3 regions of the Neorhizobium sp. NPDC001467 genome follow, and region 3 is predicted to be linked to each of the others. Evidence: predicted binding sites of a transcription regulator. Region 3 holds the regulator's gene; each other region holds the start of a gene.

Region 1 (5,499 bases), on a different contig from region 3:
ATTCGCGCTGTTCGCGGGGACGGCAGCCGCCTGGTATGTGGTCGCCAAAATCATGCGCCTGCAGTCTGCCTTCATGCCGGATGTGGCATTGCTGACGCTGGTGATCGCGCTGGTGCTGACGGTCGGCATCGGGCTTGCCGGCACATGGCGTATCCTCGGCCAGAAGGCGGCTCCCGTATTGCGCGAGCTTTGAAACAGCGCACGAGCGCAGCCTTGCAACATTAAATTCCTGTCATGGTCGGGAATCCAGAGTCAGAACCTTGAATGCCGGCGCAACTGCCAGCATATTCATGCCATGCCTGCTGGAGCTCCGCAGCGGCGCCCGGCCATGCCGGCACACCGAACGTTCTCGGAACTTTGAGAGGAAAACATGGCTGATCCCCAGAACTATCAACACCGCATGGCACGCGGCGGCGTGCAGTCAGGCGCGATGATCGATCAGGGCCTGCGCTCCTATATGCTCAAGGTCTACAACCTGATGGCGCTCGCCTTGGCCATCACCGGCCTGGCCGCCTATGGAACCTATAGCGCTGCCATCAGCAGCCCGGCCTTTGCCCAGGCGATCTTCGGCTCTCCGCTTCGCTGGGTGGTGATGCTTGCGCCGCTGGCGCTCGTCTTCTTCCTGAGCTTCCGCATCCATAAGCTGAGCGTTTCTGCCGCACAGACGACGTTCTGGATCTACGCCGCATTGATGGGCCTGTCCCTATCGTCGATTTTCATGGTCTACACGAGCGAGAGCATCGTCCAGACCTTCTTCATCACCGCTGCTTCCTTTGGTGCGCTGTCGCTTTACGGCTATAGCACGCGCAAGGATCTGTCGGCGATGGGCTCGTTTCTGATCATGGGCCTGTTCGGCCTGATCATCGCCTCGATCGTCAATATTTTCCTGGCCTCTTCCGCCCTCGGCTTTGCCATCTCGGCCATCGGCGTGCTGATCTTCGCCGGCCTGACCGCCTATGATACGCAGAAGATCAAGGAAATGTACTACGAAGGCAATGACGTGACCACGACCGGCCGCATGGCCATTATGGGCGCACTGACGCTTTATCTCGACTTCATCAACCTCTTCCTGTTCCTGCTGCGTTTCCTCGGAAACCGCGACTGAGAACAACACGAGCGTGACGAAGGGGCGGCCCCGGGGCCGCCTTTTTGTTGTCCGAATACCCGGCCTGCCATAGTGTAAATCTAAACTGATACCGGCCGGCTTACCCATGACCGTTCACCTGCGCGACGCAACGCCCGCCGATCTGCCGGCAATCACTGAAATTTATCGCGACAGCGTGCTTCATGGTTCTGCAAGCTACGAGATAATCCCGCCGGATCAGGCGGAGATGAGCGATCGTTTCCACGCCGTCGGGGCGAAGGGATATCCCTATATTGTCGCCGAGGCAGAAGGGAACGGGATTCTCGGGTTTGCCTATGCCTCCGCCTTTCGAACCCGCCCGGCCTATCGCTGGCTGGTGGAGGATTCGATCTATCTCGCCCCGGACGCGCGCGGACAGGGCGTCGGCAAAGCGCTTCTGAAAGAGCTTCTGGCTCGCTGCGAGGCACTGGGCTTTCGCCAGATGGTCGCCGTCATTGGCGGCGTCAGCCCCGCATCGGTGGCGCTCCACAAAAGTCTGGGCTTTGAAATGACCGGCACCATCAAGGGCGCAGGGTTCAAGCACGGCAAGTGGCAGGACACGATCTTCATGCAGATTGCTCTCGGTGAGGGAACGGAAACGCTGCCCGACCCAGCCACCTATCCCGGCTCGCTCTTTCGCGGTTAGAAGCGGCAGGGCCGATCAATCGACGAGCTTCAGCGCCTTGTCGAAGACCTTCAGTACCTGTTGCAGGTCATGGCCGCGCTTCAGGATCCTGCCCTGAGTATTGACGACGGAAAAGGCACCCTGCTTGGCCGCCAGTTTCGGATTTTTCTCTATTCTGAAAAGCGGCATTTCGCCGGATCGCTTGAAGACGGAAAACACCGCCTTTTCCCTGGTGTGATCGATGGCATAGTCCTTCCACTCCCCCTCGCCCACCATGCGGCCATAAATCCACAGGATGGCGTCGAGCTCGCGTCGGTGAAAGGTGATCGGCAGCGGATCGCGGTTCTGTCTGTAATGGTCGAGATCGACAACGACGGCACTGTCTTCGGGGTTCGATCCCCTCGGAAAATCCGGGTGGTCAGTCATCATGGCTCCAGATCGAAGATTGCAGACATATGACAGTGTGCCTCAGCGCCAGGAAAATGCAAGCCCGGCCGGTTGCGGCTGAGATGCTGCGCAAAACCCTTAGATGCAATCGAACAAGGTTATTTTTATCGCCGCATTTCGGTCAAAACAGCGCCTGAATCCGGCGCGAGATTGGCATTGTTGGTTGACGCCATCGCGTCAAGCAAGCCCGATCCGGAGCGCTGACCCTTACCCCCAGCCCCCCAACGTTCCGGATCGGGCAGCCAACATCCTCGCGGCCTCGTGAGACCGTCCTTCACACATTTCATTGAATGAATCGGTATCAGTCGCGCTTGCGTCCGGCCATCAGCACCGTCGCGCCGACGATGGCGGCAGGCTCCCCGCCGGGCTTCGACGATTGCAGAAGAATGGCGCAGCCATCCTTCTTACCCTTGCCCATGGTGCGCGCGGGCACGGTGATCTTCATGTCCTTGCCATCCCACATGCCGACGGTCTGCACGTCATAGACGCTGTGCCAGTATTCCATCTGCTTGCCGGTATTTTCGCCCTTTTCGACGGCGACCTTTTCCTTTTTGGTAAAATAGGCGATTACGATATCGGCCTTGCCGGTACCGGCGCCGATACTGATCTCGATTTCCTCGCCATTCATGTCCGCCTTGACGGGAACGGTCAGGCCCTGACCGGCACCCTTCATTCCGTCCATCTTCTGGTTGATGGCGGCGACATCCGTTCCGATCAGGTGGTCGCGGCCGTTGACCACCGCCTGTGGCGTGTAGACCCCGCTGCGGCCGAAGGAATGGGCATAGCCATATTGCCGCTCGGTGTTCTCCTTGGAACTCAGCGTATCGGTCCAGCCGAGATAGTTCCAGTAATCGACGTGATAGGCGAGCGCGACGACATCCCCCTGCTCGACCAGTTTTTTCAGTGCGGCATCGGCCGGCGGACAGGAAGCGCAGCCCTGCGCGGTGAACAATTCGACGACACCCTTTGGGTTTTCAACCTCGCCGGCGCTGGCAAGACCGGCAGACAACAGGCCGATCAGGAATGCGGCGCTACGGACAGTCGGAAACATCGAACAAAACCTTTTGGACGAACCGGGCGGGAGGAGGAGGTAACGGCGCGGCCACGCGCTTTTCCATTCCTCAAAATACGCAAAGCATCTGGTCAAACGGAAGTCACAACCGGGTGAGGGACAGTCACGAAATCGGTCTACCTATCATATTCATCACGACCATATGTCACTTATCGAAAATCGCACCCACTTCAAACAAGTTTCAGCAGGCCCTGGGTTAGGTAGACGGCGCCGACGGCTGTCACGACCCACCGGGTCCAGCTGCGGAAATTGGCGTCAGTCATCTTTTGCAGGATACCATTGCCTGCCCGCGCCCCGAAAATGGCGATCGGTGCAGCAAGTAACACGGAAACGGCGTCCATGGTCGGAAGGTCGAAGGCGGCCTGCCAATAGAAGGTGATTTTTGCGAGATGCGACAAGGTCTGGATCGACGCCTTGGTGGCGATGATCTTGCGTCGGTCCATCTGGGTACGGATGAAGAAGATGTCGACCGTGGGGCCCGCAACGCCGACGCTGATCGTCATCGCGCCTGAGAGCAGGCCGGCCAGAAAGGCATGGGACGGTCGCGCAGCGTCGAGTTGCAGCCTGTTGACGGGCAACCACACCAGGATCGGCATCAGGCCGACCCCGATCAGAACCACGATCAGGCTTGGGGTATAATTGGTGAGAAAAAGGATGAACGCGGCAAGGGCCACGCCGGAACACAGGAAGGCCAGGATCTTCCAGTCGATATAGGCGCGCGAGAACCATGCCCGCGACCCGTTGGACACCATCTGGATGACGCCCTGGATCGCAATGGCCGTGCCGACCGGGTAGAGGAAGAGCAGAACCCAAAGCAGGATCAGGCCGCCCGCCATTCCGAAAATGCCGGACAGCAGCGACGTCAGGAAGACGGTGACTGCCATGCCGATGAATATCACGAGGGACACGGGCGGAAGACCTGAAGGAATAAGGGCGCGGCAGGCGCCAGAGAACCAACGCCCGCCGGTCAACCCGGCGAGCGTCAAAGGGTCCGGCCTCAGGCCGCCAGATCGCGGAGAACGGTCTGAAGGATGCCGCCATTGTTCATATAGATGACCTCGTCCAGCGTATCGATGCGGCAAAGGATCTTGATGTCCCTTTCCGTTCCATCGGCATAGCTGATCTTGGCGGTCTTCCATTCACGCGGCTTGATGTCGCCTTCCAGACCCTCGATGGTGACGGTCTCGTCGCCCTTGAGGTTGAGCGATGCCCAGGTCGTGCCTTCCTCGAAGGTGAACGGCACGACGCCCATGCCGACCAGGTTCGAACGGTGAATACGCTCGAAGGACTGCGCGATGACGGCCTTGACGCCCAAGAGGTTGGTGCCCTTGGCAGCCCAGTCACGCGATGAACCGTTGCCGTATTCGACGCCGGCGAAGATGACGAGCGGGGTGCCTTCGTCTTTGTACTTCATGGCCGCGTCGTAGATCGACATCTCTTCCTTGGACGGATAGTGGATGGTGTAGCCACCCTCCTTGCCGTTCGGGCCGAGCATGTGGTTGCGCAGACGGATGTTGGCGAACGTGCCGCGCATCATCACTTCGTGATTGCCGCGGCGCGTGCCGTACTGGTTGAAGTCGGCCACGCCAACGCCGTTCTCGGTGAGGTAGGCACCAGCCGGCGAAGCAGCCTTGATCGAACCGGCCGGGGAAATGTGGTCGGTGGTGATCTTGTCGCCGAAGAGACCGAGGACGCGGGCGCCCTTGATGTCCTTGAGGCCAGAACCGGTCTTGCCCATGCCGACGAAGTAGGGCGGGTTCTGCACATAGGTCGACTTGTCGTCCCACGCATAGGTATCGCCTTCCGGAATCTGCACGGCCTGCCAGTTCTCGTCGCCCTTGAACACGTCCGCATACTTCGACTCGAACAGTTCGCGGGTGACGTATTTCTGGATGAACTCCTGCACTTCGGCAGAGGTCGGCCAGATATCCTTGAGGTAGACCGGCTGGCCATCGCTGCCCGTTCCGAGCGGCTCCTTGGTCAGGTCCTTCTGCACCGTACCGGCGAGCGCATAGGCGACAACGAGCGGCGGCGAAGCGAGGTAGTTCGCCTGAACGTCCGGCGAGATACGGCCTTCGAAGTTACGGTTGCCCGAGAGCACGCCGGAAACGATCAGGCCCTTGTCGTTGATCGTTTTGGAGATCGGCGCCGGCAGCGGGCCGGAATTGCCGATGCAGGTCGTGCAGCCGAAGCCGACGAGGTTGAAGCCGAGCGCATCGAGCGAGGTCTGCA
Region 2 (5,499 bases), on a different contig from region 3:
ACTATTCCAAGCTTGCCGATACGGTTGCCTCGCACCTCTCCATCAAGATCACCGAAAAGCAGGAAATGCTCGAAACGGTGAGCGTCAAGTCGCGCCTTGAAAAGGCGCTTGGCTTCATGGAAGGCGAGATTTCCGTCCTGCAGGTCGAAAAGCGCATCCGCTCGCGCGTCAAGCGCCAGATGGAGAAGACCCAGCGCGAATACTACCTCAACGAACAGATGAAGGCGATCCAGAAGGAGCTCGGCGACGGCGAGGACGGCCGCGACGAGATGGCCGAACTGGAAGAGCGCATCGCCAAGACGAAGCTGTCCAAGGAGGCCCGGGAAAAGGCCGATGGCGAGCTGAAGAAATTGCGCCAGATGAGCCCGATGTCGGCCGAAGCCACCGTCGTGCGCAATTATCTCGACTGGCTCTTGACCATTCCGTGGGGCAAGAAGTCCAAGATCAAGGCCGATCTCAACAATGCCGAACAGATCCTCGAACAGGATCACTTCGGGCTTGAGAAGGTCAAGGAACGCATTGTCGAGTACCTGGCGGTCCAGGCGCGCGCGACGAAGATCAAGGGGCCGATCCTCTGCCTCGTCGGTCCTCCGGGCGTCGGTAAGACGTCGCTCGCCCAGTCGATCGCCAAGGCGACCGGCCGCGAATATGTGCGCATGGCGCTCGGTGGCGTTCGTGACGAGGCCGAAATCCGTGGTCACCGCCGCACCTATATCGGCTCGATGCCCGGCAAGGTCATCCAGTCGATGAAGAAGGCCAAGAAGTCCAACCCGCTTTTCCTGCTCGATGAAATCGACAAGATGGGTTCGGATTTCCGTGGCGATCCGTCGTCTGCTCTGCTCGAAGTACTTGATCCGGCCCAGAACGGCACTTTCATGGATCACTACCTGGAAGTCGAATACGATTTGTCCGACGTGATGTTCATCACCACGGCGAATACGCTGAACATTCCGGGTCCGCTGATGGACCGCATGGAGATCATCCGTATCGCCGGTTACACAGAAGATGAGAAGCGCGAGATCGCCAAGCGTCACCTTCTGCCGAAGGCGATCAAGGAACATGCCCTGCAGCCGAACGAGTTCTCGGTTTCGGACGATGCCCTGATGGCCATCAGCCAGCAATATACCCGCGAAGCCGGTGTTCGCTCCTTCGAGCGCGAGCTGATGAAGCTCGCCCGCAAGGCCGTGACCGAGATCATCAAGGGCAAGACCAAGTCTGTCGCCGTAACGGCGGAGAACATTTCCGACTATCTGGGCGTGCCGCGGTTCCGCCATGGCGAAGCCGAGGGCGAGGATCAGGTCGGTGTCGTGACCGGTCTCGCGTGGACGGAAGTCGGCGGTGAGCTGTTGACGATCGAAGGCGTGATGATGCCGGGCAAGGGTCGCATGACCGTGACCGGCAACCTCAAGGACGTCATGAAGGAATCGATTTCGGCGGCGGCCTCCTATGTCCGCTCGCGCGCCGTCGATTTCGGCATCGAGCCGCCGCGTTTCGACAAGTCGGACATCCACGTCCACGTGCCGGAAGGCGCAACCCCGAAGGACGGCCCGTCGGCCGGCGTCGGCATGGCCACGGCGATCGTCTCGATCATGACCGGCATCCCGGTTTCCAAGGATGTCGCCATGACCGGTGAAGTGACCCTGCGCGGTCGCGTCCTGCCGATCGGCGGCTTGAAGGAGAAGCTGCTTGCAGCGCTTCGCGGCGGCATCAAGAAGGTGCTGATCCCGGAAGAAAACGCCAAGGACTTGGCCGACATTCCGGACAATGTGAAGAACGGCATGGAAATCATTCCGGTCTCGCGCATGGGCGAAGTCATCAAGCATGCACTCATTCGCCAGCCCGAACCGATCGAATGGGACGGCTCGATTGAGACCCCGGTGATCGCGACCGTTGAGGGTTCCGACGAATCGAGCACCACGGTTGCCCATTAAGGCGGCTTTCCGCAGGTCGTTCGCGACCTGCGGGATTATTGCGGGCCAAGTATTTGCGTCGCCAAAAAGCCTTATTTTCCGGGCGTTCCAGCAATACTAGGTATTTATTCCCTGTTTTAATTGGACGCTTCGATCTTTTCCGAAAATGGCCGGCTTTTTGCCGGCCTTTTTTGTGAAAAATGATCCCGCCCCCCTTGTTTTTCAGGCGTTTCCAGAGCTTTTGGGTGCGCAGGGGACGCTCAAAATCATTGTCGCCCCGGAGCTGAACTTGATACGTTTCAAACCATTGAAAGGGGTGGAAACATGAACAAGACCGAATTGGTTACCGCCGTTGCCGAAAAGGCTGGTCTGTCGAAGTCCGACGCCGCATCCGCAGTCGACGCTGTTTTCGACACGGTCCAGGCCGAACTGCAGAAGGGCGGCGACATCCGTCTCGCCGGTTTCGGCAGCTTCTCCGTTTCGCACCGCGAAGCCTCCAAGGGCCGCAACCCGTCGACGGGCGCGGAAGTTGACATCCCGGCGCGCAACGTGCCGAAGTTCTCGGCCGGCAAGGGCCTGAAGGACGCTGTCAACAACAAGTAATTGTCGGACGGGGCAGTCTGCTGCCACAGTCTTGAAACCCCGGAGCATCTCCGGGGTTTTTTGTTGATCGGGCCGCGGGTGTTGCCGTGCCACGCGGCCGTTGCTTTGACCTGACGGGGAACAGGCCGAAGTCATGCCCGGGCCATGTCATGCGCATGTCATGTCAGGCCCCTAGGTGAAGCGCCTCACTGATAAAAATGGGGTCTCCATGAAAACGCTTCTCATCGCCGCCGCCGTTCTGTCCGCCACCGCGAGCATCGCTGCTGCTGATTACGTCTCCTATCTCGACTTTCCGCAGAAGACGGATGACGGCAAGGAATTCAACGTCGCTATCGAGATCCCGCAGGGTAGCTTCACCAAGTATGAAATCGATGCCAAGACCGGTCATGTCGTCGTGGACCGTTACCAGTCCATGCCGGTCGTCTATCCCGGCAATTACGGCTCGATCACCAGTTCCCTTGGCGGTGACAACGATCCGCTCGACGCGATCGTCTACACCCGCGAACCGATCGTTCCGGGCGCCATCATCAAGGTTCGTCCGATCGGCGTTCTGAAGATGATCGATGGCGGTGAAGTTGACGACAAGATTGTCGCCGTGCCGACCAGCAAGATCGATCCCACTTACGACAACATCAAGGAAATCACCGACCTCCCGCAGATCGAGCAGGAGCGCCTCCAGGCCTTCTTCCGTGTCTATAAGCAACTGCCGGCCGGCCGCAAAGCTGTCGAGCTGAACGGCTTTGAAAACGCCGCGCATGCGGAAGGCGAGGTGGCCGAAGCCATTAAGGCCTACAAAGCCAAGAAGTAATCGCGGTTACCTGTGCCGACGATGGGAAAGGCCGGGTTCACCCGGCCTTTTTCGTGCTTCCTCCTTCTCGCCAGAGAGAGGAGACGTTCGAGCGCGAGCCGCCGGGGTGGCAACGACCTGCGCTCCAGCGGAGGATCGTCACCCATGGGCGCCTGCTCCCATCGGTGAGTGGTAGGGAGGGAAAGGGGAGGTACATGACGCGAACCCTGTACGCCGCGATGGCGCCTGTCAGTGATGGTCACAAGGGCTGGGGAACGGCGTCAGCCGGAGACGAAGGACGGCAGCCGCTATTGCTGACCTGAAGCGGCACGCGACACAATCTCGACCATGCTGTTGTGAATGGACGAAGGGACGCCGTGCGTTGCTTCCAGTTTGAACATACGCTGCGGTTTAGCGCTCAGCTGACCGGTTAAGGTCATGCCGCGTGAACAAAAAACCAAACTACATAAAGGAGATGAAAATGGTGGGCGATGAGAGACTCGAACTCCCGACATCCTCGGTGTAAACGAGGCGCTCTACCAACTGAGCTAATCGCCCTACGCTTCAAGCGGATCGTGTCCGCCGCGTCGGTGGCCGTGAGATATGCGGAAGCGCGGAAATCCGCAAGAGGCTTTTTCCGTTTTTTTGAAAAATTTGCGACAGATATGGGGAAATCTCCGTCTGGCGGAGAGCTGGTTGGGGAAAGTTGATTTCGTCATTCTTTTGTCGTCAAAACTTGTTGACACCCGTCCGCGAACCTCTTAGTGAGCGCTCATCCCAAGCGGTTGAGGCCGCCGGGGGAAGGGAAGCTTCTTATTCGAATGCTTCGTTTCGAGATAAGTGCGGGTGTAGCTCAGTTGGTTAGAGTGCCGGCCTGTCACGCCGGAGGTCGCGGGTTCGAGCCCCGTCACTCGCGCCACTATCTCTTCCTCAAACTCTTCTTTCACTTCGGTGGAAGATCGCCGCAAGGCAAAATGCGCGGGTGTAGCTCAGTCGGTTAGAGTGCCGGCCTGTCACGCCGGAGGTCGCGGGTTCGAGCCCCGTCACTCGCGCCATTTCTCTTCATTCTTCCAAGTTCCTAGAGTCCCATTTGTTGGTGCGCATCGGTTCTGCGAACCATCTCGTGCCCATGAGTTCTGTCAGGCAATCTGCGCTTCCCTCTTCCAGAGGCTCTTCTGATGCGTGGCTACATGCCTGCGGTCGCAAACGCATTGCTGGGACTGCCATAGGCTGACCAGCATGGTGCTAGGTATGTGCTGCTGCAGGAGCGACGTCGTCCCGTTGGCAGCCGCGCGGCGCAGCCGTCCTCCTCGCGTGGGAAGCTAAGCTACTGATTGCATTGGGCATGTAGGTGTGCGACGTGACGGTTGATTCCGATTGCGCGATGCCTGCGCGCTATCGTCGCAGCTGAGCGACGATTGTGCCGGGGTCGCCCGCAAAATATGCCGACAAGATCGCGCAAAAATCCCCGAAAAGCTTGATGTTTTCAGTCCAGTTCCTAAATTAGGTGCAATGCCACCGATCGTCATGGCGGGGCTTTCCCGGCACTTCATGGCTTTTCTCCACATGCTGCGACCTTTCGTCGTCTTTCGCGTCATTTTGGAGTGGGGGTTGGGGGCTAAACCTCTTGCGCGTGGGGCTGTCCTGCGATAGTCAGCGCTTGTTGCAATGCACGTTCGCTTGGCCAGTGCATAAGTGTTGGGCGCTTGCCCCTCGCTTGCGGTCAGGCAGGGATGAAATACAATGACTGAACTTCTCAGTTCCTATCTCCCGATCGCGATCTTCATCGGCATTTCCATGGTGATCGGTCTGGCGCTGCTGATCGCGCCCTTCGCGGTGGCCTACAAGGCACCGGATCCGGAAAAGCTCTCCGCTTTCGAATGCGGTTTCAACGCCTTCGATGACGCGCGCATAAAGTTCGATATCCGGTTCTATCTGGTTTCGATCCTGTTCATCATCTTTGATCTGGAAGTCGCCTTCCTGTTCCCCTGGGCCGTGTCCTTCGGTGAAATGGGCTGGTTCGGCTTCTGGTCCATGATGGTGTTCCTTGGCGTGCTCACCATCGGCTTCATCTACGAATGGAAGAAGGGAGCTCTCGAATGGGAATGACCGGAAACACGCTCGTCGCGCAAAAGCCGAAGGGCATCCTTGATCCGGCGACCGGCAAACCTGTCGGCGCCACCGATCCGTTTTTCACCG
Region 3 (5,499 bases):
GCCATGATGTCGGGCGTCACGCCCAGCCACTCGTGTGCGAAAAACTTGCCGGTGCGGCCGACGCCGGTCTGAACCTCGTCGAGGATCAGCAGCAGGCCCTTTTCATCGCAGATGCGACGCAGCTCGCGCATGAATTCCTTCGGCACGGGGCGCACGCCGCCCTCTCCCTGGATCGGCTCGATCAGCAGGGCGCCAGTATTTTCGGTGATGGCGGCATTGAGCGCATCGAGATCGCCGAACGGCACCTGATCGAAACCCTGCGCTTTGGGGCCAAAACCTTCCATGTATTTTTCCTGCCCGCCGGCGGCGATCGTTGCGATCGTGCGGCCGTGGAAGGCACCTTCGAAGGTGACGATGTGGAATTTTTCCGGATTACCCTTGGAGAAGTGATAACGACGCGCCGTCTTGATGGCGCATTCCAGCGCTTCCGCTCCCGAATTGGTGAAGAACACTTTGTCTGCGAACGTCGCTTCCGTCAGGCGGCGGGCGAGCCGCTCCTGCTCCGGGATTTCATAGAGGTTGGAGAGGTGCCAGACCTTTTCCGCCTGCGCCTTCAGCGCATTGACCAGATGCGGATTGGAATGGCCGCAGGAGGTGACTGCGACGCCCGCACCAAAATCGAGATATCGCTCGCCGCCTTCCGTCACAAGCCAAACGCCCTCGCCGCGCTCGAAGCGAAGCGGAGCCCGGGCAAACGTGTCGAAAAGGGCGGCTTCAGCCATGGCGACATATCTCCTGAATGCTCACAGATCGACCGCGTTCGCCACGGCCGGAATTGAAAATGCCGCCTGGAAAGGCGGCGGGAGGACTATCCGCATTTCCCTGTGCGCTGTCAACAAAACACCTTTCAAAGCAGGCAATTTCGCCCTATCCCGCGCGACGGTTCACTCGCCCAGAAGCTGTGACAAATATGACTCGCCGGGCCAGCAAGTTGGGGAAAACCGGAAAATCGATTCGCGGTGATTCGCCCGACTCTTGCCACGGAGTCACCCCCACACTAGGTTATTCTCAATTACTAGGCTGCATGCGGCGGAACTGGTCACCAAAAGTATAGATGTAGTATTTTCTGGCGGATTCATTCGCCGGATCGGTGATCGATTCAAGCCACGTTCAGCACCTCACGGCGGAGAGACAGCATGAACTGGACTGACGAGCGGGTCGAGCGACTGACGAAATTATGGGCCGAAGGTCTGAGCGCCAGCCAGATCGCGGCGCAACTTGGAGGCGTAAGCCGCAACGCGGTGATCGGCAAGGTCCACCGCCTCAATCTGCCGGGCCGCGCGAAAGCCGGCGGAGCAGCGAGTGCTGCACCGCGCCCGGCCAAGCGCGTCGCTGCTTCCGCACCGCGCCCGCAGAGCAATTTTGCGGCCCGTCCGCAGGCTCGCACCGCGCAGCGCCCGGCCGGCGCTACCCTGGTCCGCGAAGAGATGGAGATGGAGGCGACGACGCAGGACGTTGCCGTCTACAAGCCGGCCGGCAACATCGTCGTGCCGATCAACCGCAAGCTGGCGCTGACGGAACTGACCGAGCGCACCTGCAAATGGCCGATGGGCGATCCGCTGAAGGACGACTTCCACTTCTGCGGCGCCGAATCCCCGGACAATTCGCCCTACTGCAAATACCATGGCCGCATGGCCTACCAGCCGGTCAACGAGCGTCGCAACAAGGCCGTTGCCCGCGCCTGAGCAGGCAAGGCCGCTAGCGCAAGAGATGAAAGCGGGCTTCCAGCCCGCTTTTTTTTGCGCCTACCGATCCGGCATTTGCCTGGTTGCAAGGCAGGTTTGCCGTAACGCCGCTTGCCATTAGATGGGCAAACACCTAATTACGGCTTGCGAGGACGACCTCCCCCGTACTGGGCATGAAACACCGGGACGACCCGGCCAAACCCAAGGGGTTGACTATGCGCACCACGCGCGATCGTATTCGTCATGCCATTAGCTTTGAGGTCATCGGGCTGGCAATCTTCACGCCACTCGCATCCTTCGTTTTCCACCTGCCCGTCGAGCATGTCGGCGTCGTCGGCATCGTTTCGGCAACCGTCGCCACGGCCTGGAACTATGTCTACAATCTCGGCTTCGACCATCTGATGCAGAAATTCCGCGGCAGCACTCAAAAGACGCTGCCCTTGCGTGTCGCCCACACCTTCCTGTTCGAGCTCGGCCTGCTGGTCGTGCTGCTACCGTTCATCGCCTGGTATCTTGGGGTGACGATCTGGCAGGCGCTGGTGATGGATATCTCGTTTGCGACCTTCTATCTGGTCTATGCCTTCGTCTTCAACATGGCCTATGACCGGATCTTTCCGCTGCCGGAATGGCGCGAGGCGCAGGCTCCCGCCGAGTAAATCACAGCGGATGAATGAGAAAAGGCCCGGATGCGCGATGCACATCCGGGCCTTTTCAATTTCAACGCAGATAAAGCGTCTCAGGCTTCCATCGAATAGCCCGCGCCACGAACGGTGCGGATGACATCCTGCATGTTGGAGAAGTTCAGCGCCTTGCGCAGGCGCCCGACATGCACGTCGACGGTGCGCTCGTCGACATAGATATCATGGCCCCAGACGCCATCCAGCAGCTGCGAGCGCGAGAAGACGCGGCCGGGTGACACCATCAGGAATTCCAGCAGGCGAAACTCGGTCGGTCCAAGCCGGACTTCGCGGCTCTTGCGGTGAACGCGGTGGGTTTCGCGATCGAGCTCGATGTCGCCGCATTTCAGGACGCTTGAGAGCACTTCCGGACGGGCACGGCGCAGCATCGCCTTGACGCGGGCCATCAGTTCGGGCGTGGAGAACGGTTTTACGACGTAATCGTCGGCGCCGGTGGCCAGGCCACGAACCCGTTCGCTCTCCTCGCCGCGTGCCGTCAGCATGATGATCGGCAGTCGTTCGGTCTCCGGCCGCATGCGCAGCCGTCGGCACAGCTCAATGCCGGAAACGCCCGGCAGCATCCAGTCGAGGATGAGAAGGTCAGGAACGCGTTCCTGAAGTCGGATTTCGGCTTCGTCACCGCGCAGCACGGTGTCGACCTCGTATCCTTCGGCTTCGAGATTGTAACGAAGAAGCACGCTCAGCGCTTCTTCGTCTTCAACGACCGCGATCTTGGGTAGCATGTCTGATCTGCTCCGTTCCGCCCGTCACTCGACGAGCGCACCAACCGTGTTTGCCGTATCGTCCTTCGGACGTTCGCCTTCGAGCTGGGCACCGGTCTTGATGTAATAGATGGTCTCGGCGATGTTGGTGGCGTGGTCGCCGATGCGCTCGATGTTCTTGGCGCAGAACAGGAGATGGGTGCACGACGTGATGTTGCGCGGATCTTCCATCATGTAGGTCAGGAGCTCGCGGAACAGCGACGTGTACATCGCGTCGATTTCCTCGTCGCGCTGGCGGATGATTTCCGCCTTCTCGGCCGAGCGGCTGGCAAAGACGTCGAGGACGTCCTTGAGCTGCACCAGGGCAAGCTCGGAGAGATGCTCGAGACCGCGGGCAAGCTTGCGCGGCACACCGGTGCCCTGCACGGCAATGACGCGCTTGGCGGTGTTCTTGCCAAGGTCGCCGACGCGCTCGAGATCGGCCGCGATGCGCAGCGTCCCGATGATCTCGCGAAGGTCGGACGCCATCGGCTGGCGCTTGGCAATGGTCACGATCGCCTTGTCCTGGATCTCGCGTTCGGCGTGATCGAGGATCACGTCGTCGGAGATGATCTTCTGGGCAAGCGCCGTATCCGAGTTGACGAGGGCGCGCACGGCATCGGAGCACATCTGCTCGGCCAGGCCACCCATTTCGGAAATGCGGCGGTTCAGGTATTTCAGCTCTTCGTCGTAGGCCGAAAGAATATGGGTCGAAACCATTTTTCTGATCCTTGATGTCGTAAGGTCTGGCAATCCGGGTGAAGCACCCAAATCAGCCGAAACGGCCCATGATGTAATCCTGCGTACGCTGGTCATCCGGGTTGGTGAACATCTTGTCGGTGTCGTTTTCCTCGACCAGCTGGCCGAGGTGGAACATCGCCGTACGCTGCGACACGCGGGCGGCCTGCTGCATGGAGTGCGTGACGATGACGATCGTGTAATTGGCGCGCAGTTCGTGGATGAGTTCCTCGACCTTTGCGGTTGCGATCGGGTCGAGCGCCGAACAGGGCTCGTCCATCAGGATGACTTCCGGCGAAACGGCAACGGCACGCGCGATGCACAGGCGCTGCTGCTGACCACCGGACAGGCCGGTGCCGCCTTCCTGCAGACGATCCTTGACTTCCGTCCACAGACCCGCGCGCTGAAGGCTGGCCTCGACGATCTGGTCCATGTCCGCCTTGTTCTTGGCCAGACCATGGATACGCGGGCCGTAAGCGATGTTTTCGTAGATCGACTTCGGAAACGGGTTCGGCTTCTGGAACACCATGCCGACGCGCGCACGCAGTTCCACGACGTCGATTTCCTTGTCGTAGATATCGTCGCCATCGAGGGTGATCTTGCCGGTGACGCGGCAGCCTTCGATCGTGTCGTTCATGCGGTTCAGCGTGCGCAGGAAGGTCGACTTGCCGCAACCCGACGGGCCGATGAGAGCCGTGACCGTGTTTTCGCGAACATTGAGGTTGACGTCGAACAGGGCGCGTTTCTCGCCGTAATAGACGGAGACGTCGTTGCCGATCATCTTGTAGGACATGTCATTCATCTTCTTGTCTAGCGCCTTTTCCACTGCTGCTTCAGACATCATGTTCATAACAGAGCTCCTTCTACCAGCGCCGTTCGAAACGACGACGCAAGAGGATCGCGCCGACGTTCATGACAATGAGGAACAGGAGCAGGATGATGATCGCTCCCGAGGTTCTTTCGACAAAGGCGCGTTCCGCCTCGTTGGCCCACATGTAGATCTGAACAGGCAGGGCCGTGGACGGATCGAGCGGGGTCGTCGGGTAGTTGGCGACGAAGGCGACCATGCCGATCAGGAGAAGCGGCGCGGTTTCGCCGAGCGCGTGCGCCAGGCCGATAATGGTGCCGGTCAGGATGCCCGGCATGGCAAGCGGCAGAACGTGGTGGAAGATGGTCTGCATCTTCGACGCGCCGAGCCCGAGTGCGGCAGCCCGGATCGACGGCGGAACCGCCTTCAGCGCCGCGCGGGTGGCGATGATGATGGTCGGCAGCGTCATCAGGGTCAGAACGAGACCGCCGACCAGCGAAGCCGAGCGCGGCAGTTCCATGAAATTGATGAAGACGGCAAGGCCGAGAAGACCGTAAACGATCGAAGGCACGGCCGCGAGGTTGTTGATGTTCACCTCGATCAGGTCGGTCAGCCTGTTCTTCGGTGCGAATTCCTCAAGATAGATCGAAGCGGCAACACCGATCGGCAGCGACAGGACAAGCACGATCAGCATCATGTAGAACGAGCCGATCAGGGCGACGCCGACGCCGGCGGCTTCCGGACGGCTGGACGCACCGTTGAAGAAGATGCCGCCGTTGAAATGCTTGGCGAGCGCACCGGCTTCGGCCAGCTTGTTCATCCAGCCGACC

Evidence for each region. The regulator PhoB, encoded in region 3, activates phosphate uptake and scavenging genes when phosphate is short. The targets are predictions, from matches to a motif close to TGTCATNNANCTGTCAT.
Region 1: a site for PhoB is predicted at 2,193-2,209, ahead of ACQKKX_RS11050 (DUF2794 domain-containing protein). Genes of this name have one in related genera too.
Region 2: a site for PhoB is predicted at 2,659-2,675, ahead of ACQKKX_RS12325 (inorganic diphosphatase). Genes of this name have one in related genera too.

Annotation. Positions count from the first base shown of each region.
Region 1 covers NZ_JBNNPS010000004.1:146,329-151,827, reverse strand. The annotation lists gene ACQKKX_RS11065 (ABC transporter permease) at 1-193, shown strand, start outside; gene ACQKKX_RS11060 (Bax inhibitor-1/YccA family protein) at 371-1,105, shown strand; gene ACQKKX_RS11055 (N-acetyltransferase family protein) at 1,212-1,769, shown strand; gene ACQKKX_RS11050 (DUF2794 domain-containing protein) at 1,785-2,174, opposite strand; gene ACQKKX_RS11045 (DUF1223 domain-containing protein) at 2,497-3,246, opposite strand; gene ACQKKX_RS11040 (TSUP family transporter) at 3,438-4,175, opposite strand; gene acnA (aconitate hydratase AcnA) at 4,265-5,499, opposite strand, start outside.
Region 2 covers NZ_JBNNPS010000005.1:85,206-90,704, reverse strand. The annotation lists gene lon (endopeptidase La) at 1-1,931, shown strand, start outside; gene ACQKKX_RS12335 (hypothetical protein) at 2,077-2,238, shown strand; gene hupB (DNA-binding protein HupB) at 2,235-2,513, shown strand; gene ACQKKX_RS12325 (inorganic diphosphatase) at 2,722-3,321, shown strand; tRNA gene ACQKKX_RS12320 (tRNA-Val) at 3,783-3,858, opposite strand; tRNA gene ACQKKX_RS12315 (tRNA-Asp) at 4,143-4,219, shown strand; tRNA gene ACQKKX_RS12310 (tRNA-Asp) at 4,279-4,355, shown strand; gene ACQKKX_RS12305 (NADH-quinone oxidoreductase subunit A) at 5,044-5,409, shown strand; gene ACQKKX_RS12300 (NADH-quinone oxidoreductase subunit B) at 5,400-5,499, shown strand, end outside.
Region 3 covers NZ_JBNNPS010000009.1:62,372-67,870, forward strand. The annotation lists gene ACQKKX_RS16655 (aspartate aminotransferase family protein) at 1-722, opposite strand, end outside; gene ACQKKX_RS16660 (GcrA family cell cycle regulator) at 1,137-1,685, shown strand; gene ACQKKX_RS16665 (PACE efflux transporter) at 1,901-2,341, shown strand; gene phoB (phosphate regulon transcriptional regulator PhoB) at 2,422-3,105, opposite strand; gene phoU (phosphate signaling complex protein PhoU) at 3,130-3,843, opposite strand; gene pstB (phosphate ABC transporter ATP-binding protein PstB) at 3,896-4,711, opposite strand; gene pstA (phosphate ABC transporter permease PstA) at 4,725-5,499, opposite strand, start outside.